One region of the Burkholderia sp. APQ4-4ca genome, then DNA from elsewhere that is predicted to be linked to it. Evidence: riboswitches for the same ligand, from Rfam matches in the RefSeq annotation. Region 1 holds a riboswitch; each other region holds the start of a gene.

Region 1 (7,325 bases):
CGCTGGAAACGTGGCCGCTGGTCACGAAGACCGTGCTGGCGCAATCGGTTGCCGGGCTGGGGACGCAAGTCGTGCAGCAGATCGACGTCGTGTTCGATTCGGCGGCCAGGACGCTTGCCGACGTGGATGCGTCGCCGTACGCGGACTGCTCGCCGCAGGATTTGCGCCTGTTGCGATCGGCTTCCGTGCGGTCGAAGTACGTCAAGGACGTCGGACGCCGGTCGGGCGCCGCTCTGCTCTGCACGACGATGCTGGGCATGCTGCCCAGGCCCTTTTCTCCGAAGCGGCAGCCATTCCGGCTGACCGACACGATGTCGGCCTTCTGGACCGTGCCGTTGTTGTCGAGCCCCGACACGCTGGGGCTCGTGGTCGCGGGAAGGCGGGCGAACCTGCTGATGGATCTGGACGCCTTCAGGGTACTGCCGCCGTCAGGCCTGCACTACTTGATCGGGCTCAGCGGCCACCCGACCGCGCGCGTCATCGGGCTCGACGCGCGCGGTGTCCCGGCGTACGTCGATGCCGGCCAGGTGCCGGGGTTTCGGGACGGCAAATCGTTCTGCTCGGCCCGCGTGCCGGTGTGCGCCATCGTCGTCGTGACGCCGCAAGCGCTGGCCAACGCCAGCCGGCACGCCGCCTGGCTGCTGGGGATCGCCGGCGGCGCGGCGGGCTGCTGCCTGGGGCTCGGGGCGCTGATGCTGCACCGACGCTGGGCCGCGCTTGCGGCGCAGATACGTCGAGCACTGGCAAACGGACAATTTGTCCTGCGCTATCAGCCGATCGTCGCGCTGGGCGCGTCGTCACGGATCGTCTCCGCCGAAGCGCTGATCCGCTGGATCGACGGGCCGGCCGCACCCGACGTGTTCATTGCCGAGGCGGAACGCGCCGGAATGATCGTCGACGTCACGGCCTTCGTCGTGCGCACGGTCCTGCGGGAGATGCGTGCGCTGTTCGACAACGCGCCGGACTTTCGCGTGACCGTCAACATCAGCGCGCCCGAGTTGCGGGACGGCAGCCTGATGGCGACGCTGGACAACTGCTGGCCGGCCGGATTGCCGCGCAAGCATGTCGGTTTCGAGCTGACCGAACGGTCGACCGTGGAACTGCCGGAAATTGTGCCGGCGCTTCGGCAATTGCGCGACCTCGGGCATCCCGTCTACATGGACGATTTCGGCACGGGCTACTCCAGCCTGAGCCTGCTGCAGCATCTTCCGATCGACTACATCAAGGTCGACCGTTCGCTGCTGCCGGCCACGCCGCAGCACGACGGCACCTCGATCATTCCGGAGATCCTGGCGATTGCCCGCCGGCTCGGGGTCGGCGTCGTCTTCGAGGGCGTCGAGACCCGTGAGCAGGCGCACATGCTCGACATGCCGGGGCAGTCGGTCTGTGCGCAGGGCTGGTATTTCGGGCGCCCCGATACGGTCGAAGCGCTGCAAGGCGCGATCACGGCGCAATCGCTGCGAACGGGCTGAGCATCGGACCGAAAACCCGGCCGCGACCCGCGCTCGCATGGACTCCCGCACGGCTCGCCTTGACGCTCCCGGCCCCGCCGCCTACACTCGCACGCGTTTTGGTGCTCGCGCGCGCCGCTCCGGCGCGTGCAGTTAAACGGGAAACAGGGAGCCTGCCTGCACCGCAGTCGAGCCAACCTGTGCTGCCCCCGCAACGGTAAGCGAACGCGTCGCGCGCAAGCGCCACGCAGCGCCGCTTCGCCGCATGCCCCGCGCATGCGGACGACCGCCACTGGATGCCGCGCATCCGGGAAGGCGAAGCGGCGTGTTCGTCAGCCCGGATACCGGCCTAAACGTTGGGGTTCAGCGCCGCGGGGAGGCGGCGCATCGTCCACGGCCGCAGCCGGCCCGACGCCCGGTGTTCGATGCTTGCTCCGCCCATCTGCCGCCGCACGCACGTGCGCGACCGGCGCGGCGAACGGCAGGCGACGCGGGCGAGGCAGGCGGCAGCCGTGTTGGCATTCACGATGTCGACCGTTCGCAAGGAAGCACCATGCCCGATCCATTGTTCCGCCCGTCCCGCGGCTGTCCGGCCGGACTGCGCGGCGACCTTCCCGCGTACCGCCCCGTGAATGGCCGCGCCGCCCCCGACGCGACGATCCCGTCCTGATTCCCTCTTCGACACCGGACCTACCATGACCCTACGCAAGCTGCCCGTCACGATCGTCACGGGCTTTCTCGGCAGCGGCAAGACGACGCTGATGCGGCACATCCTGCAGCACGCCGAAGGCCGCCGCATCGCGGTGATCGTCAACGAATTCGGCGAGCTCGGCATCGACGGCGAAATCCTCAAGGGCTGCGGCATCGGCTGCGACGATGCCGACGGCGCCCAGGGCGAGGCCTCGGGCCAGTTGTACGAACTCGCGAACGGCTGCCTGTGCTGCACCGTGCAGGAGGAGTTCTATCCGGTGATGGAAGCGCTCGTCGAGCGCCGCGCGGACATCGATCACGTGCTGATCGAAACGTCGGGCCTCGCGCTGCCGAAGCCGCTCGTGCAGGCGTTCAACTGGCCGACGATCCGCAACAGCTTCACGGTCGACGCGGTCGTGACCGTCGTCGACGGGCCGGCCGCCGCGAGCGGCCAGTTCGCGGAAAACCCGCAGGCCGTCGACGCGCAGCGTCGCGCCGATCCGAACCTCGACCACGAATCGCCGCTGCACGAACTGTTCGCCGATCAACTGTCGTCGGCCGATCTCGTGATCGTGAACAAGGCCGACCTCGTCGGCGACGCCGAATTCTCGCAGATCGAAACCGCGATCCGCGAGGAAATCCCGCCGCAGGTGAAGATCGTGCGCGCGACGCGCGGCGAGCTCGATCTCGCGATGCTGCTCGGCCTCGAATCGGCGTCGGAGGAGACGATCCACCTGCGTCACGACCATCACGGCTCGGCCGACGACGGCGATCACGACCACCATCACGACGATTTCGATTCGGTCGTGGTGTCGGGCGACGCCGGCACGCGCGAAGCGACGATCGCCGCGTTGCAGCGGGTGGTCGAAACGCACACGATCTATCGCGCGAAAGGCTTCGCCGCGCTGCCCGGCGCGCCGATGCGACTCGTGATCCAGGGCGTCGGCCGCCGTTTCGACAGCTATTTCGACCGCCGCTGGCAGGACGGCGAAACGCGCGCGAGCCGCTTCGTGCTGATCGGCGAGGATCTCGACGCGGCCGCGCTGCAACGCGCGTTCGACGCCGCGTGCGCGGCCGAGCCGCAACAGGCGTAACGCACGATGCATCTGTTGCGCACCACGCCGGGCGGCTTCGTCGACGATACGCAAGGCGTCGTCCGGATCGACCAGCAGCCGGCCGACATCGTGATCCTGAGTTCGGCCGACACGACGCTGTCGCTGCTCGCGAGCGTCGTGCCGCACTTGCCGGCCGGGTTCCCGAGCGTGCGGCTCGCGAACGTCACGTTCCTGCGGCAGCCGGCGTCGGTCGATTTCTACGTCGACGACGTGCTGCGCCACGCGAAGACGGTCGTGATCGATCATCTCGGCGGCGAAGCGTACTGGCCGTACGGGATCGAGCAGGCCGTGTCGCTCGCGTCGAAGCGCGGGCAGCAGCTCGCGATGTTCTCGGGCGACCTGCAGGAGGATCCGAACCTCGTCGCGAAGAGCACGGTCGAGGCCGAGCTGTGCCGGCTGTGGTGGCGCTACCTGCGCGAAGGCGGCGTGCACAACGCCGATGCGCTGTTGCGCAGCATCGCGTTTCACACGCTCGGGTTCGGTGAAGCACCCGAACCGCCGCGCCCGCTGCCGGCCGCCGCGCTGTATCACCCGGCGCGTGACCGCGCGAGCGTCGACGACTGGCGGCCGCGCTGGACGCCCGACGCGCCGGTCGTCGCGATCCTGTTTTATCGCGCGCACTGGCAGGCCGCGAACACGGCCGTGTTCGAGGCGCTGGCCGATGCGCTCGTCGACGAAGGATTGAATCCGTTGCCGATCGCGGTGACGTCGCTGAAGGACGCGGTGAGCCGCGAGGTCATCACGCAGCTGTGCGATACGCACGGCGTCGCGCTCGTGCTGAACACCACCGCGTTCGCGGCCGGCGCGATCGACAGCCCCGAGCACGACGTGCTGGCCGGCGACGCGCCGGTGCTGCAGGTGATCCTGTCCGGCGGCAACCGCGACGCATGGGTGGCCGACAACCAGGGCCTGCATGCACGCGACATCGCGATGCACGTCGCGCTGCCCGAAGTCGACGGGCGCATCGTCACGCGCGCGGTGAGCTTCAAGGGGCTCGCGTATCGTTGCCCGCACACCGAAGTCGACGTCGTGCGCTACCAGCCGGACGCGGAGCGGATCGCGTTCGTCGCGGCGCTCGCGCGCGGCTGGTGCCGGCTGCGTACGCTGGATAACGCCGACAAGCGCATCGCGCTGATTCTCGCGAACTATCCGCAAAGCGAAGGGCGGATCGGCAACGGCGTCGGGCTCGACACGCCGGCCTCCGCGCTGCGCGTGCTCGCGGCGCTGCGCGATGCGGGCTATACGGTGGCCGACCTGCCGCCCGACGGCGACGCACTGATTGCCCAACTCACCGAAGGCGTGACCAACGATCCCGCCGTGCGCACGCTGCGTCCCGCGTTTCAGAGTTACGCGCTGGCCGACTACGTCGCGCGTTTCGCGCGGCTGCCGGCGGCCGTGCGCGACGCGCTGAACGAACGCTGGGGGCCGCCCGAAGCCGACCCGACGCTGCGGCAACAGCGCTTCACGATCGCCGGCTGGCGCGCGGGCAACGTGTTCGTCGGCATCCAGCCGTCGCGCTCACGCGACGACAACGACTATGCGAGCTACCACGATGCCGACCTCGTGCCGCCGCACGCGTATCTCGCGTTCTATTTCTGGCTGCGCGATGCGTATCGCGTCGACGCGGTCATCCATCTCGGCAAGCACGGCAATCTCGAGTGGCTGCCGGGCAAAAGCGTCGCGCTGTCCGACGCGTGCTGGCCCGACCTGACGCTCGGGCCGCTGCCGCACCTGTATCCGTTCATCGTCAACGATCCGGGCGAGGGCAGCCAGGCGAAGCGCCGCGCGCAGGCCGTGATCGTCGATCACCTGATGCCGCCGCTCACGCGCGCGGAAAACTACGGCCCGCTGCAGGATCTCGAACGGCAGGTCGACGAGTACTACGAAGCGCTGATGGTCGATGCGCGGCGCGCGAAGCTGCTGCGCAAGACGATCCTCGCGACGATCGCCGAGCATCGTCTGCATGACGAACTGAGCGTGTCGCCGCCGCGCGATGCGGGCGACGAGGATGCGCTGCTCACGCGCGTCGATGCGTGGCTGTGCGAATTGAAGGAAGCGCAGATTCGCGACGGATTGCACGTGTTTGGCGCGTCGCCGGTCGAGCGCCAGCGGCGCGACACGCTGCTCGCGCTCGCACGCTTCCCGGTTGGCGACGGCAAGGGCGAACGGGCCGGGCTGATCGGCGCGCTCGCGCGCGATCTCGCGCTCGGCGACGATTTCGACCCGCTTTCGGCCGACTGGGCCGCCCCGTGGACGGGGCCGCGGCCGGCCGTGCTGCACACGCTCGACGCGTCGCCGTGGCGTCATGCGGGCGATACGCGCGAGCGGCTCGAACGGCTTGCGCAGCATTGGCTGAACGCCGTGTGCGGGGCCGCTTCGGAAGATTCAGGCATCGACATGCCGCCGCCCGGCGAATGGCCGCATACGCTCGCGGTGATCGAACGCGTGCGTTCGACGCTGTTGCCCGCGCTCGACGCGTGCGGCGGCGAGGAAATGCGCCAGTTGCTGCGCGGGCTCGACGGCCGTTTCGTGCCGCCGGGGCCGAGCGGCTCGCCGTCGCGCGGCCGTCCCGACGTGCTGCCCACCGGCCGCAATTTCTACTCGGTCGATACGCGTGCGGTGCCGACGCAGGCCGCCTGGTCGCTCGGCCTGAAATCCGCGCAGCAACTGATCGAGCGCCATCTGCAGGATCACGGCGACTATCCGCGCGCGATCGGCTTGTCGGTGTGGGGGACGGCCACGATGCGCACGGGCGGCGACGACATCGCGCAGGCGTTCGCGCTGCTCGGCGTGCGGCCGAAATGGGCGCACGGCAGCCATCGCGTGACCGACTTCGAGATCCTGCCGATCGAGATCTTCGACCGGCCGCGCATCGACGTGACGCTGCGCGTGTCGGGTTTCTTCCGCGATGCATTCCCGAACCTGATGCACCTGTTCGATGCGGCCGTGCAGGCGGTCGCCGCGCTCGACGAGCCCGAGGCACTGAACCCGATCCGCGCGCGCATCGAGCGCGAACGGGAGAAGTGGGTCGCGCAGGGCGTGGCGCCCGATGAAGCACGGCGCCGCGCCGGCTGGCGCGTGTTCGGCGCACGCCCGGGCAGTTACGGCGCGGGCCTGCAGGACCTGATCGACCAGCGCCGTTGGCAGACCGACGCCGATCTCGCGGATGCCTACCGTCAATGGGGTGGCCATGCGTACGCGCAGAACAGCGCGGGCGACGCGGCGCCCGACGTGTTCGGCGAGCGGCTGGCGACGATCGACGTCGTCGTGCAGAACCAGGACAGCCGCGAGCACGACATCCTCGATTCGAACGACTACTACCAGTTCCAGGGTGGAATGACGGCGGCCGTGCGGCACCTGTCGGGGCAGCAGCCGAGCATCTATCACGGCGACCATGCGAACCCGGTCGCGCCGAAGATGCGCACGCTGCCCGAGGAAATCGCGCGCGTGATCCGCTCGCGCGTCGTCAACCCGAAATGGCTCGACGGCGTGAAGCGTCACGGCTACAAGGGCGCGGCCGAACTCGCCGCGACCGTCGACTATCTGTACGGCTATGACGCGACCGCCCGTGTGCTGTCCGATCACCAGTACGCGCTCGTCGCCGACGCGTACCTGTTCGACGACGCCACCCGCGCGTTCCTCGAACGGCACAACCCGAAGGCGCTGCACGGCATCTGCGAACGCTTCGTCGAAGCGATGCAGCGCGGGCTGTGGCAGCAGCCGGGCCACTATCGCGAGCGGATCGAAGCGATCTGGCTCGCCAGCGAACAACGTCAGGAAGGAGAACGGCGATGACCGATCCGACGACGCACCGCGCCCGCGCGGTTTTTCCGTTTGCGGCCCTCGTCGCGCAGGACGCGTTGCAGCAGGCGCTGCTGCTTGCCGCGATCGACCCGTCGCTCGGCGGCGTGCTCGTCAGCGGCCCGCGCGGCACCGCGAAATCGACCGCCGCGCGCGGCCTCGCGGAGCTGTTGCCGGAAGGGCAGTTCGTCACGCTGCCGCTGTCGGCGAGCGACGAGCAGGTGACGGGCACGCTCGATCTCGCGCATGCGCTGGCCGAAAACGGCGT
Region 2 (7,325 bases), on a different contig from region 1:
GTACGGGATCGCCGGCGTGTATTTCAGCAACATCTTCATGATCAGCTACGCGACGCAATTCCTGTCGCTCGACCGGTCGATGGTGCTGCATTGCATGACGATCGTCGCGGTGCTGCAGTTCGTCGTGCAGCTCGCGGCCGCGTTCCTCGCGCAGCGCTTCGGCACCACGCGCGTGCTGCTGATCACCGGCGCCTGGGCGATGATCGTCCCGTTCGTGATGCTGCCGCTCGTGCACCTGGGCACGCCGGTGTCGATCACGGTCGGCGTCGGCCTCGCGACGCTCGCGGAATCCGGCTACTACTCGGTCGTCGCGGGCTTCGTCAGCGGCATCTTCGTCGCGCGGATCCGCTATACGGCGATCTCGATCGCGTATCAGGTATGCGGCGCGCTCGCCGGCGGCCTCACGCCGCTGGTTGCGACCATCATCGCGCAGAACACCGCGCCGCAATGGTGGCCGCTCGCGCTCCAGTACACGAGCGCCGCCGTGCTGTCGTCGCTGTGCGTGTGGCTGATCTCGCGCCGCGTCAGCATCGACGACACGGGCGCGCCCGGCAAGACGGACGAGGCGCTGCCGCGCGGCACGCGCGCCGCGTAACCTGACATCACGCAACGGGCAAGCGACATCGCCTGCCCGTCTGCATGGGACATCCGGCTGCACGCCGCAACGCCCTCGCCTCTTCCCGAACATTCATGACGACAAGCGGCCCGCACATGCGGGCCGCAAGTATGCCGCCCGATCATCGACCGCGACGGCCCGCGCGCAGCGTTCGCGCTACCGCACCTGGCTACGCAGCGTCTTCGCGGCGGCCACCATGTTCGTCAGCGCCGGAATCACTTCCGCCCACTGGCGCGTCTTCAGCCCGCAGTCCGGGTTCACCCACAGACGTTCCGCCGGAATCCGCTCGGCCGCCTTCTTCATCAGCCCGACGATGTGATCCTGCGTCGGGATGTTCGGCGAATGGATGTCGTACACGCCCGGCCCGATTTCGTTCGGATACTTGAAGGTATCGAACGCGTCGAGCAACTCCATGTCCGAGCGCGACGTCTCGATCGTGATCACGTCCGCGTCCATGTCGGCGATCGACGCGAGGATGTCGTTGAACTCCGAATAGCACATGTGCGTGTGGATCTGCGTATCGTCCTGCACGCCGTTCGCGGCGATGCGGAACGACTCGACCGCCCACGTCAGATAGTCGCTCCATTGCGCGCGGCGCAGCGGCAACCCTTCGCGCAGCGCCGCTTCGTCGATCTGGATCACGCGCACGCCGGCCTTCTCGAGATCGAGCACTTCGTCGCGGATCGCGAGCGCCAACTGGTAGCACGATACCGAGCGCGGCTGGTCGTCGCGCACGAACGACCAGTTCAGGATCGTCACGGGGCCGGTCAGCATGCCCTTCATCGGCTTGTCCGTCAGCGACTGCGCATAAGCGATCCATTCGACCGTCATCGCCTTCGGGCGGCTGATGTCGCCGAACAGGATCGGCGGCTTCACGCAGCGCGAACCGTACGACTGCACCCAGCCGAACTGGCTGAACGCATAGCCGTCGAGCTGTTCGCCGAAGTATTCGACCATGTCGTTGCGCTCGGCTTCGCCATGCACGAGCACGTCGAGTTCGAGCGATTCCTGTTCGCGCACGCTGCGTTCGATCTCGGCCCGCATCGCCGCGCGATAGCCTGCTTCGTCCAGCGCGCCGGCCTTGAACCGGCTGCGCGCCTGGCGGATTTCGGCGGTCTGCGGGAACGAGCCGATCGTCGTCGTCGGGAACGCCGGCAGGTTCAGGCGCGTCGACTGCTTCGACGCACGCTGCGCATAGGGGCTCGCGCGGTTGCCGAGCGGCGCGTCGATGCGCGCGACCGCAGCCTTCACCGCCGGGTTGTTCACGCGCGGCGAGCGGCGGCGCGACTCGATCGCGGCGGTATTCGCGGCGAGCGCATCGGCCACCTTGTCGCGGCCTTCGTTCAATGCGGTCGCAAGCACCTTCAACTCGTCGAGCTTCTGCAGCGCGAACGCGAGCCACGAGCGGATTTCCGCATCGAGCGCCTCCTCGCTCGCGAGATCGACCGGCACGTGCAGCAGCGAGCACGACGGCGCAAGCCACAGGCGGTCGCCCAGCTGCTTCGCGAGCGGCTCGAGCCAGTCGAGCGCGGTGGTCAGGTCGGTCTTCCAGATGTTGCGGCCGTTGATCGCGCCCACCGACAGCACGCACTCCGGCGGCAGTTCGCGCACCAGCGCGTCGACTTCGTCGCGTGCGTTGATCGCGTCGACATGCAGGCCGTCGACCGGCAGCGACGCCGCGAGCGTCAGGTTGTCCTGAAGCTGGCCGAAGTACGTGGCGAGCAGCAGCTTGATGCGGCGCGTTTCCAGTGCCGCATACGCGGTGCGAAATGCGTCGCGCCATTCGGCGTCGAGTTCGGTCACGAGGATCGGCTCGTCGATCTGTACCCATTCGACGCCCTGCGCGGTCAGCGTGTCGAGCAGCGCGCCGTACACCGGCAGCAGCTTCGGCAGCAGCGCGAGGCGATCGGAAGCGTCCTTCGCCTTGCCGAGCCACAGGTACGTGACGGGGCCGAGAATCACCGGTTTCGCACGCACGCCCTGCGCGTTCGCTTCGGCGAGTTGCTGGAGCAGACGCGACGGATCCAGCGAGAAATTCGTGTCCGCATGGAACTCCGGCACGATGTAGTGGTAGTTCGTGTCGAACCACTTCGTCATTTCACCGGCGGCGACCCCGCCGCAGCATGCCGCATGCTCCTCCGCCGACTGCGCCGAACGGCCGCGTGCGACGCGGAAAGTGTTGTCGAGCGCATCGCCGTGGAAGTCCTGCACGCGCTTCGGCAGGTTGCCGAGCGTGAAGCTCATGTCGAGCACCTGGTCGTAGAACGCGAAGTCGCCGATCGGCGCGAGATCGAGATCGCGCTGCTCGTGCCAGTGGCGCCGGCGCAGCTCGGCGCCGAGCGCCTTCAGTTCGTCGCGCGACGATTCGCCCTTCCAGTAGCGTTCGAGACCGAACTTGAGTTCGCGCTTCGCGCCGATGCGCGGAAAACCGAGATTGTGTGTCGTGACCATGAAGCTGCCGTCCAGAAGAAAGTGTCGATCCGGCAGCCATCATAGGGATTTCAAACCATGAAATAAAATGGCATTATTTCATTAATCCATTAACATTTTTCATGCACCCTCGGATGCACACGATCCATGCTGGAACGATTCCACCTCGTCGTCATACGTGAAGTCGAGCGCCAGGGCTCGCTGACCGCGGCGGCCCATGCGCTGCACCTCACGCAATCGGCACTCAGCCATACCGTCAGGAAAATCGAGCAGCAGCTCGGCACGCCGATCTGGGACCGCGAAGGCCGCGGCCTGCGGCTCACGCAGGGCGGGCAGTATCTGCTGAAGCTGGCGAACCGGCTGTTGCCGCAATTCGAGCTCGCCGAGGAGCGGATGAAGCAGTACGCGAAGGGCGAGCGCGGCACGCTGCGCATCGGGATGGAGTGCCACCCGTGTTACCAGTGGCTGCTGAAGGTCGTATCGCCGTACCTGTCGCGCTGGCCCGACGTCGACGTGGACGTGAAGCAGCGCTTCCAGTTCGGCGGCATCGGCGCGCTGTTCGGTTACGACATCGACGTGCTCGTCACGCCCGATCCGCTGAACAAGCCGGGGCTGCGCTTCGATCCCGTGTTCGACTACGAACAGGTGCTGGTGGTCGCGGATTCGCACCGGTTCGCGAATGCCGACTACGTGACGCCCGAGCAACTGACCGACGAGATCCTGATCACGTACCCGGTCGAAACCGATCGGCTCGACATCTACAACCAGTTCCTGACGCCAGCCGGCATCGTGCCGAGGCGGCACAAGTCGATCGAGACGACCGACATCATGCTGCAGATGGTGGCGAGCGGGCGCGGGGTGGCCGCGCTGCCGCGATGGCTCGCCGACGAGTACGCGGACCGGATGCCCGTCGTGCCGGTCAAGCTCGGCAAGCAGGGCATCGCGAAGCAGATCTTCCTCGGCATCCGCGAAGCGGACGCAGCGATCGACTATCTGGCCGCGTTCGTCGCGCTGGCGCGCGAATCGACGTGGAGCGCGCCGCGCATGCTGCGCTAGGCGCGCCCGGTTGCCCCGCGCGTCAGGCGGCGCGCATGCCGGCGCGTTCGGCGCGCTCGACCCATGCGCCGAACAGCAGGCCGATCGTCGTCCACATGATCACCTGCATGCCGATGGCCGCGACGCGAAACTTCCACAGCAAGGCCGCCGGGAAATCGGCCGGCAGCTCGCTGACCGACGGCAGCCCGATCTGCACGGCCGCGATGATCGCGACGAACACGAGCCCGGCGACGATCGACGCGTTCCACTGGCCGAGCTTCGCCAGCAGATGGCGGCGCACACCGACCGAGAACACCATCGTCGCAACCGAAATCGCGATCATCAGGAAGAACAGACCCGTGCGATAGCCGATCGTGTCGGGGTCGCCGACCGACGGCGGATTGGCCGGGTACTTGAGGTTCGGCACGATCACGAGCGCGACGAACGCCGCCAGCGCGAGCCACGCGGCCAGCGGCCGTGCCGGCAGGCGGCTGCCGCGCCCGTACGCATACGCGAAGACCAGCGAGAACAGCCCGCCGAATGCCGCGCCGTAGGTCACGACGCCCGTCAGCAGCCCGAGGCCGGCCTGCGTGTGGCGGCTGACCAGCTCGGGTTCCGGCGCCTCGCCTTGCGCGGCGGCGTTTTTTTCTTCGAGGGAGATCGCCTGATCGACTTGCGGTTCGCCGACGATCCTGGCGAAACCGAACGTGAGGAGGCCTGCGGCGATGCCTGCGAGCATCCCGCGCATGAGCAGCTTTCCGACCATCGTAGGCTCCGCGTCAGTGGCAGGGAAAGCCGAGCAGATGGCGGCCGTCGTGGACGAATTCGTGTACGACCATGCCCGGCACGAGCGACGTCGCGCCCTGTTCCGCCCCGACGAAATACAGGGCGAGCAGCAGGATCAGGCCGACGAACACGGCCCAGGGCAACAGCTCGCGGACGGGGATGGGTGCCGGCACGACCGCCGGCTTCAGCACTGCTTCGCTCATGGATGCACCTCAGGGGAATCGCGCCCCGACAAATGATGGATGGGTACGAAGGCAGGTCTGGCTTCCGGGATCGTCGATTCCCCGGTTACAGTGGCGCGACCGCGCCGGAATTGCACCGGCTTCCACGCTTCGTATCGGGCGAATTGTACGCGCGAACGTTCGCGTATTGAAGCGATGACACACGGGTCGGCGCGCCCCGCTCCGGATCATCCGACACCGACATGACCATGCCTGCCTCGCTCTGCCTGATCGCACACGCATCGACCCGCGCGATGCGCACCGGCACGTTTCCCGACGATGACCCGCTCGACGCGCACGGCCTCGCCGAAGCCGCCGCGCTGCGCGGCCGGTGGACGGGCGTTGCCGGCTCGCGCGTGCTGTGCAGCCCGGCACGCTGCGCAACGCAGACCGCCGAGGCGCTCGGGCTGCACGCCGACATCGACGCCGCGCTGCGCGACATCGACTACGGCAACTGGCGCGGCAAACGGCTGCACGATCTCGCGCGCGACGTGCCCGACGAACTGGCCGTGTGGATCGGCACGCCGTCCGCGTCGCCGCATCGCGGCGAATCGTTCGACGCCGCCGCGCATCGGGTCGGCACATGGTTGGACGGATTGCCGCGTGATCGCGACGTCGTCGCGATCACGCATGCGCCGATCGTCCGCGCGGCCATCGCGCATGTGCGGCGGATGAGCCTCGAAGCGGCCGCGCGTCTCGACGTCGCGCCGCTGTCGCGCACGACGTTCGTCGCGTCGCCGGGCGGCTGGACGTTGGCCGCGACGGCCGACGACGTGCGCAATACCCGCGCGTAAACCGCTGTCGTGTTCACTATGTGAGCCGACGATGCGAGCCCCGCGCTTCGCAGGCAGCCGCTCGCCTTACATCCCTGTAAGACACGCCGTTCGTCGTCCCGACTGTCATCAAACTGACTGCTAGCCGCAGCTAGGATCGGACGCGGTTCCCTCACGAGATGCCGTCATGAATCAACCTGCTTCATCCGCCCCGAACAATCCGGGCTCCGTCGCACGCACCCGGCAGATCGGCTATGCCGCGTTCGTGCTGGTGCTCGTGCTCGGCGCTGTCTATATCGCCACGCACCTGGTCGACGATCTGGCGCCGGTCCGCGAAGGGACGCTGTTCCCGTACCTGCTGCTCGGCGCCGCGCTGCTGATCGCGCTCGGCTTCGAATTCGTCAACGGCTTCCACGACACCGCGAATGCGGTCGCGACCGTGATCTATACGCACTCGCTGACGCCGAACGTCGCGGTGATCTGGTCGGGCATGTGGAACTTCCTCGGCGTGATGGTCTCGAGCGGTGCCGTCGCGTTCGGCATCCTGCAGTTGCTGCCGGTCGAGCTGATCCTGCAGGTCGGCAGCGGCTCGGGCTTCGCGATGGTGTTCGCGCTGCTGATCGCCGCGATCGTCTGGAACCTCGCGACCTGGTATTTCGGGTTGCCGTCGTCGAGCTCGCATACGCTGATCGGGTCGATCATCGGCGTCGGGCTGATGAACCAGCTGATGCACGGGCCATCCGGCACGAGCGGCGTCGACTGGGGTCAGGCGCTCGGCGTCGGCAAGTCGCTGCTGTTCTCGCCGATCGTCGGCTTCCTGTGTGCGTCGCTGCTGCTGCTCGTGCTGAAGGCCGTCGTGCGAATTCCCGAGCTGTACAAGGAACCGCCGAAGGACCAGCCGCCGCCGTTCTGGATTCGCTGCCTGCTGATCCTCACCTGCACCGGCGTGTCGTTCGCACACGGGTCGAACGACGGGCAGAAAGGGATGGGCCTCATCATGTTGATCCTGATCGGCACGGTGCCCACCGCGTATGCGCTGAACAAGGCCGTCACGCCCGCCGAATCGCAGACCTTCGTCGCGGTCGCGAGCCAGGCGGCTGCGACGTTCGGCAAGTACACGAACGGCGTCGCGCCGTCCGCGAACCCGCGCGCCGATGTCGAACACTACGTGCAGCACCGTGCACTGACGCCCGCCGTGCTGCCGGCCGTCGCGCAGTTGTCCACGTCGCTCGCGACCGCCGTCGGCGCGTCGGGCTCGATGGCGGCCGTGCCGCAGCGCGACGTCGACAACGTGCGCAACACGATGTATCTGGTGTCCGAGGCCATTCGTCTGATGGAGAAGTCGGGCCAGCCCGCGTTCGCCGCCGACGACAAGCTCGCGATCGACAACTATCGCAAACAGCTCGACCACGCGACGAAGTTCATTCCGACGTGGGTGAAGGTCGCCGTCGCGATCGCGCTGGG
Region 3 (7,325 bases), on a different contig from region 1:
CGCGTTCAACGCGCTGTCGCGCTTCAACGCGCAACAGCGACGCCACGGCGTCGTCGCGTTCTCGTCGGGCAACCATGCGCAGGCAATCGCGCTGTCGGCACGCATCCTCGGCATTCCCGCGACGATCGTGATGCCGCAGGACGCGCCGGCCGCGAAGATGGCCGCGACGCGCGGCTACGGCGGCAACGTCGTGACCTACGACCGCTACACCGAGGATCGCGAGCAGATCGGGCACGATCTCGCGGAGAAGCACGGACTCACGCTGGTGCCGCCCTACGACCACCCGGACGTGATCGCCGGCCAGGGCACCGCGGCCAAGGAACTGTTCGACGAAGTCGGCCCGCTCGACGCGGTGTTCACGCCGCTCGGCGGCGGCGGGCTGCTGTCGGGCACCGCGCTCGCCACGCGTGCGCTGTCGCCGCATGCGAAGCTGTACGGCGTCGAGCCCGAAGCCGGCAACGATGCGCAGCAATCGTTCCGGTCCGGCACGATCGTACATATCGACACGCCGCGCACGATCGCCGACGGCGCGCAGACGCAGCACCTCGGCAACCTGACGTTCCCGATCCTGCGCCGCGACGTCGACGACATCCTCACCGCGACGGACGCGGAACTCGTCGACTGCATGCGCTTCTTCGCCACGCGCATGAAAATCGTCGTCGAGCCGACCGGCTGCCTGTCGTTCGCCGCCGTGCGCCGGATGAAGGATGCGCTGCAGGGCAAGCGCGTCGGCGTGGTGATCAGCGGCGGCAACGTCGATCTCGAGAACTTCTGCGCGCTGGTGTCGGCGCCGGCCTGAGCGACGCGGCGCGCATCGATAACGGCACGCGCCCGCCGTTGGCCCTAAGAGCGACGGAACGACGGCGGCTAGTTCCGGCGCGGCGGCATGCGTGTGAATCCGGCCGTTTCCTCGGACATGAAACGCTGCCCGCCCACCTCGAACGAAAGGATTTGGAAAGCCGCCGCCGGGCAATGACGTTTTTTCGCATCCGCGCGCGGCCGGACGATTGACGTGCCCGAGCGCACGCCATTACCCTTGCGCGCTGATGGTTCCCGGAGACGGGATCAAAAGGGAACGCAGCAGGGGCAACGCCCCGAATCTGCGGCTGCCCCCGCAACTGTGAGCGGCGAATCCGTGCCACCGCATGCCACTGGGAAACCGGGAAGGCCTGCACGGATGACGACCCGCGAGCCAGGAGACCTGCCATCGACCCGAGGTCCACGCAGCCGCACCGGGCGGGGTGTCCCGATGCGCCTGGCACCGCCCCCGGCGGTCGCCCGTTGCATGGACGACCCGACCTCAGGATCCATCAGATGTCCATCGTTCCCGAATCCGCTTCCCGACCGGAAGCGTCGCACCGACGCGCCGTCGGCACCCCCAACCTGCCCGCTCTCCGCCCGCGATCGCCGTACACGTCACACACTTTGTTCCGCCGCCTCATGAACGTTCGTCACCTGCTCGCCACGTCCGCCGCCACCGCGCTGCTTTCCCCGCTCGCCCATGCCGCCGGCGACACGACGCTCGCGCAGCCCGCCGGGCCTGCGGAAGGCGCCGACCTGCCGACGATCAGCGTGACCGACACGCGGCACCTGCCCGAATCGTTCGACCGCCGTTACGCGTCGACGCAGGTGCTCACGCGCGAGGATCTCGACCGGCTGTCACCCGCCGACCCGAGCATCACGCAGGCGCTCGCGACGCTGCCGGGCGTGACCGTCACGCAGAACGGCGGGCCGGGCTCGTCCGCGTCGGTCAGCATCCGCGGTTCGTCGGCGAGCCAGGTCGCCGTGTTCATCGACGGCATCCGGATCGGCTCGCCGACCACCGGCATCGCGCCGTGGGCGGACCTGCCGACCGAAGCGTTCGAGCGCGTCGAGGTGATCTCCGGCCCGGCCGCCGCGTCGTTCGGCAACAACGCGATGGGCGGCGTCGTGCAACTCTTCACGCGCCGCGCCGCCAGCCAGCCGAACCGGACCACCGTGTCGTTCGGCGGCGGCTCGAACAAGACGTTCGACACGCAGTTCCGCACGTCGGGCACGGTGCCGTCGACCGGGCCGCTGGCCGCGCTCGGCGGGCTCACTTATTCGCTCGGGCTGCACGACTACAACACGACCGGCATCGATGCGACGCGGCCGTTCTTCTACGGCCACGAAGACGGCCGCAATCCGTATCACGCGCAGGATCTGGACGCGCGGCTCGGCTACGCGCGCGACAACTGGTCGATCTCGACGTTCGCGCTGTACCACCGCTCCGATCTGTCCTACGACAACAGCGGCTACGTCAATCGCGAACTCGATCACCAGCTGACGACCGGCGTCGCGTTCCATCTCGACATCACGCCCGATACGCAGTTCGACCAGTCGTTCGGCTATGCGAACGACCGCCAGTTCATCTACGCCGACAACCCCGCCCTCGCGACCGACCAGATCAATTCGCAGCGGATCAGCACGTCGACATCGCTGACCCATCAGGAGCACGGGTTTCACCTGTTCGGCCTGCCGCTGTCGGGCGAATCGAAGCTCGCGTACGACTTCACGCGCGAGCAGGCATTCCTGCCGGTCGACATTCCCGGCGGCGTGCCGACGCGCAACGATTCCGCGTTCTCGCTGCATCAGTCGGCGACGCTCGGCCGCGTGACGATGTTCGTCGCCGGCCGACACGAGATCATCGCCGGGCAAGCGGTGAACACCGGCAATGCCGCGCTGTCGTGGGCGATCACGCCGGTCTATACGGCGCGCATGTCGTACGGCAATGCGTTCCGCCTGCCGACCTTCAACGACCTGTACTACCCGGGCTACGGCAATCCGAACCTCAGCCCGGAACGCAGCACGTCGGTCGAGGCCGCGCTCGATGCGAACACGGCGTACGGCACGTTCACCGCGGCGATCTACGACACGCGCGTCAACAACCTGATCGCATACAACCCGGCGACGTTCTCGCCGATGAACATCGGCCGTTCGCACATTCGCGGCATCGACCTGTCGTACAAGGGAACGATCGGCCGCTCGACGCCGGTCAGCGTCGCGGTCGGCATCCTGAATCCGCAGGACGAAACGAACCAGACGTGGCTCAGCCGCCGGCCGCGCCAGACGGTCAGCCTGAACGTCGATCACACGTGGGACGAACTGAAGCTGCACGCGCTGAGCACGGGCGCGTCGCTGCTGTACGGCGGCTCGACGTTCGACGATCCGGCCAACCGGCAGTATCTGGCGTCGTACCTGACGGTGAGCCTGCGCGCGTCGTACCGGATCAATTCGCACCTGACGGTGTCGGCGTCGCTGTCGAACCTGTTCGGTCGCCAGTACATGACCGCGTACGGCTACAACACGCTCGGGCGCACCGCGTTCGGCAAGGTCAGTTATACGTTCTGACGGCGCCACGCATCGGCGCAACGCGCCACCCGGCACGCGCGCGAAATTGACATCGCGATGAAAGCTAATAGAATTAGGTTTTTAACTAATCTTCATAGCATTCGTCATGGCGCGTGCCGGCATTACCGTGGACAAACTCGTCGAAGCCGGCGCGCAGCTCGCCGATGAAACCGGCTTCGAGCAGCTTACCGGCGCTGCGCTCGCGCGGCATTTCGACGTGAAGCTGGCAAGCCTGTATTCCCATATCCCGAGCTTCGACGATCTCAAGAGCCGCATCGCGCTGTTCGCGCTGCAGGAGCTGGCCGAGCGCGCCACCGCCGCGCTGGTCGGCCGCACCGGCAAGGACGCGCTGGCGGCGCTCGCGAACGTCTATCGCGACTACGCACGGGCGCATCCGGGCCGCTTCGCCGCCGCCCGTCATCTGGTGAGCGCCGAGCGCGCCGCCGCGAGCGCGGGCGGGCAGCTCGTCAGGATGACGTCGGCGGTACTGCGCGGCTACGCGCTGCCGGATGCCGAGCACGTGCATGCGATCCGCCTGCTCGGCGGCTTCTTCATGGGCTACGTGACGCTCGAAAGCGCCGGCGGCTTCTCGCACAGCGCGCCGGATGCCGACGCGTCGTGGTCGCGCAGCCTCGATGCGCTCGACGCGATGCTGCGCCACTGGCCTTCGCCCGCATGACGCCCCGAACGGAGCCCAAGCGATGAAAGACAAACCCGACGGCGTCGTGCTGCCGAGCCGTGTCGTGCCCTTCCCCACCTCGATCAGCGACGAAGCGCGCGCCGCGCTGCAACGCCTGACCGGCGACGACGGCGTGCCGCTGAACGCGTTGCACGTGATGCCGGCCCCGGACGACATCGACGCGTGGATGCACGTGAAAGCCGGCGCCGACGCGCATTACGCGGCCGCGGTCGCGCAGCTCGCCGGCGCTTTGCGTTCGCGCGTCGAGACGATCCGCGTCGGCGCTGCCAACGTGCATGTCGCGACGCCGGAAGCCGCGGCTTCCGGCGCATGCGCAATCATCGACCTGCACGGCGGCGGGCTGATCGTGGGCGGCGGCGCCGCGTGCCGCGCCGGCGCGCAAATGCAGGCCGACCGGCTCGGCATCCGCTGCTACGGCGTCGACTACCGGATGCCGCCCGAACATCCGTACCCGGCCGCGCTCGACGACTGCATCGCGGCCTATGCCTACGTGCTGGCACATCACGCACCGGAAAACGTCGTCATCGGCGGCCGTTCGGCCGGCGGCAATCTCGCCGCGGCGATGGTGCTGCGCGCCCGCGACGAGGGCCTGCCGCTGCCGGCCGCGCTCGTGCTGCTGTCGCCGGAAGCCGACTTGACCGAATCCGGCGACAGCTTCGAGACCAACCGCCTCGTCGACGTCGTGTTGCCAGCGCCGCTGATGGCGAACAATCTGCTCTACGCGAACGGCGCCGATCTCGCGCATCCGTACCTGTCGCCGCTGTTCGGCGATTTCGCCGCCGGCTTCCCGCCGACCTTCATCCAGAGCGGCACGCGCGACCTGTTCCTGTCGAACGCCGTGCGCCTGCATCGCGCGTTGCGGCGCGCGCAGGTGCCGACCGAGCTGCACGTATTCGAAGGGATGCCGCATGGCGGGTTCATGGGCGCGCCGGAGGATATCGAGCTGAGCCACGAAATCGCGCGCTTCGTGCACGCGCACCTGCGTTTTCACGTATCGAACTGAGCCGGCGATGAACGGAAAAGCACACAAGAACGACATCGGCATCGGCCCGGATCGCTGGATCGCATGCGGCGATCTGGCCGGCGGCCACGCGCATGCGATCGACGTCGATCCGCATCTGGCGGCCGTCATGCCGTTGATCGACGCGCTGGAAACCGACTGCGTCGCAGGATGCTGCGGCATCGACGCGTTCGGTCTCTGGCCTGAGGAAATCGCTGTTGCACTGCACGCGTGGGACCCCGATGCGCTGACACGGCTCGTCGACGATCTGCGGTCGGTTCAGCTTGCGATCGAAGCACTGCCGTCCGATATCGTCGTCAGCATGCGAATCAACCAGTACTTCCGGAAAACGGTGATGCTCGAGTTGCTCGCCCATATCCGGACGACGGTCGACGCGATCCGCTCGACCCGCGCTGCCCCGCGCGCCTAGATCAAGCCACGTACGCCGGCGACGAGCTGGATCGCGCCGAATACCGCGACGACGGCCGCCGACACGCGCGACAGCACGTGCATGAACGTGAACGACAGCCTTGCGCGCAGTGCGGCGGTTGCACTGCTCAGGCACAGCCACCACGTGGCCGAGCCGACGAACACGCCGGCCACCATCCACGCGACGGTCGCCCACATCGGGCCTTCCCGCGCGCCCGGCAGCGGGCCGAGCGCCGCGAAGATCCCGACGAACGACACGATCGTCATCGGGTTCGACAGCGTGAGGCCGAACGTCGTCAGGAAATCGCGCAGGACGGTCGTACGCGGCAACTCGCGCTGCCCGGCCGGCGCGGCCGGCGCCTGGCGCGCGATGGTCCACGCGAGCCACACGAGAAACGCGCCGCCGCCGATCTTCAGGCCGACGGTCAGCATCGGGAACGCGGTGACGATGCCCGCGACGCCCAGCGCGCCGAGCAGGCCGTAAATCGCATCGGCGCACGCGGCGCCGATGCCCGTCGCGAATCCCGCCTGGAAACCGCGGCTCAGGCTGCGCTGGATGCACAGCATGCCGATCGGGCCGACCGGCACCGCGATCGACAGCCCCATCACGACGGATTTGATGAACAACATCGCCTGCTCCTTTCCACATCCCATGGCTCGAACAGGCATCGTAGGGAAAGTCCGCTTCCCGCTGAATGCGGTTTTTAAGGAAAAATGGCGGCTCTACCTTAAAAACGCCCGCCCCGATGGACGATCTGGACTGGAAGATACTCGCGCTGTTACAGGACAACGGACGCCTCAGCTATACGGAGCTCGCGCGCCAGGTTCACCTGTCGGTGCCGGCGGTGACGGAGCGCGTGAAGCGCCTTGAAGCAGCCGGCGTGGTCGAAGGTTATACCGCCCGGATCAATCCGTCCGCGGCCGGCTACCCGGTGAGCGCGCTGATCGGCATCACGGTGCAGCAACCGGCGAAGGCGAAGTTCCTCAAGCTGCTGGAGACGATTCCCGAAGTCGTCGAATGCCATCACGTGACGGGCGCGGATTCGTATGTGATGCGGTTCGTCGCCGTCAGCATGACCCATCTCGAACAGCTGATCGAACGCGTCAACCTGTACGGCGAAACGCGCACGTCGATCGTGATGTCGACGCCGCTGCCGGCGCGCGGGCTCGCGCGGCCGCCGTCGAAGCCGGGCGACACGCGCAGGTAGCGGGCCGAGGTTTCAGGATTCATTCGCCGATTCCTGCCGGGAACGGGGACGACCGAGGGCGGCCGCCCCGGTCATGCAGTCAGGTTCCCGCATGACGATCAACGCGGGCCGGCTATTTGCCGACCGCGCCGCCGAGCAGGCCACCCGCCAGCGACGTCACCGGCGCGAGCGGATTGGAAAGACCGCCCAGCGGCGAGCCGCTGCCGCTCGTAACGGCCACGGAGCCGTCGTGCACGGTCGCCGGAATGCCGCCGACCACGCTCGTCACCAGACCGGCGACCGGCACCGCGCCGTTCGCGCCGCTCGGGTTCACGAGGCCGCCCGCATTGGTCACCGTGTTGCCCGCCGCCCGAACGAGACTGCCGGCAGCGCCGACGATCGGCTGCGGCGACGTGGCCGTCACCTGCCATCCGGCCGACGTGATCGCCGCCCCGAGCTGTCCGAGCAGGCCCGCGACCGGCTGCCCGAGCCCGGTTGCGGTGCCGGCCTGCTGCGTGAGTTGACCCGCCGTCGTCACGACCGGCGTGATCGCGGTGCCGAGCGCTTGCGTCGCCTGCTGGACCGGGCCCGACGACAGCGTCGAGCCGAGCATGGCGCCGCCTGACTGCAAGCCCCCGGC

The links. A riboswitch is a leader RNA that binds a small molecule or an ion and turns the genes downstream of it on or off. The one in region 1 is predicted to bind cobalamin.
Region 2: it holds a riboswitch for cobalamin, as region 1 does, so the genes downstream of both, AC3IFE_RS04065 (CbtB domain-containing protein) here and cobW (cobalamin biosynthesis protein CobW) in region 1, are expected to answer to the same signal.
Region 3: it holds a riboswitch for cobalamin, as region 1 does, so the genes downstream of both, AC3IFE_RS07540 (TonB-dependent receptor domain-containing protein) here and cobW (cobalamin biosynthesis protein CobW) in region 1, are expected to answer to the same signal.

The regions. Positions count from the first base shown of each region.
Region 1 is NZ_JBYQCG010000059.1:187,315-194,639, forward strand. Features, by position in the region: gene AC3IFE_RS02660 (EAL domain-containing protein) at 1-1,472, shown strand, start outside; cobalamin riboswitch at 1,555-1,818, shown strand; gene cobW (cobalamin biosynthesis protein CobW) at 2,147-3,235, shown strand; gene cobN (cobaltochelatase subunit CobN) at 3,242-7,051, shown strand; gene AC3IFE_RS02675 (magnesium chelatase ATPase subunit I) at 7,048-7,325, shown strand, end outside.
Region 2 is NZ_JBYQCG010000063.1:4,566-11,890, reverse strand. Features, by position in the region: gene AC3IFE_RS04085 (MFS transporter) at 1-595, shown strand, start outside; gene metE (5-methyltetrahydropteroyltriglutamate--homocysteine S-methyltransferase) at 773-3,067, opposite strand; gene AC3IFE_RS04075 (LysR family transcriptional regulator) at 3,194-4,102, shown strand; gene AC3IFE_RS04070 (CbtA family protein) at 4,125-4,847, opposite strand; gene AC3IFE_RS04065 (CbtB domain-containing protein) at 4,861-5,070, opposite strand; cobalamin riboswitch at 5,104-5,242, opposite strand; gene AC3IFE_RS04060 (histidine phosphatase family protein) at 5,292-5,882, shown strand; gene AC3IFE_RS04055 (inorganic phosphate transporter) at 6,049-7,325, shown strand, end outside.
Region 3 is NZ_JBYQCG010000072.1:327,035-334,359, reverse strand. Features, by position in the region: gene AC3IFE_RS07545 (threo-3-hydroxy-L-aspartate ammonia-lyase) at 1-799, shown strand, start outside; cobalamin riboswitch at 1,031-1,223, shown strand; gene AC3IFE_RS07540 (TonB-dependent receptor domain-containing protein) at 1,441-3,369, shown strand; gene AC3IFE_RS07535 (TetR/AcrR family transcriptional regulator) at 3,497-4,048, shown strand; gene AC3IFE_RS07530 (alpha/beta hydrolase) at 4,071-5,072, shown strand; gene AC3IFE_RS07525 (DUF6331 family protein) at 5,080-5,499, shown strand; gene AC3IFE_RS07520 (LysE family translocator) at 5,496-6,128, opposite strand; gene AC3IFE_RS07515 (Lrp/AsnC family transcriptional regulator) at 6,245-6,706, shown strand; gene AC3IFE_RS07510 (collagen-like triple helix repeat-containing protein) at 6,819-7,325, opposite strand, start outside.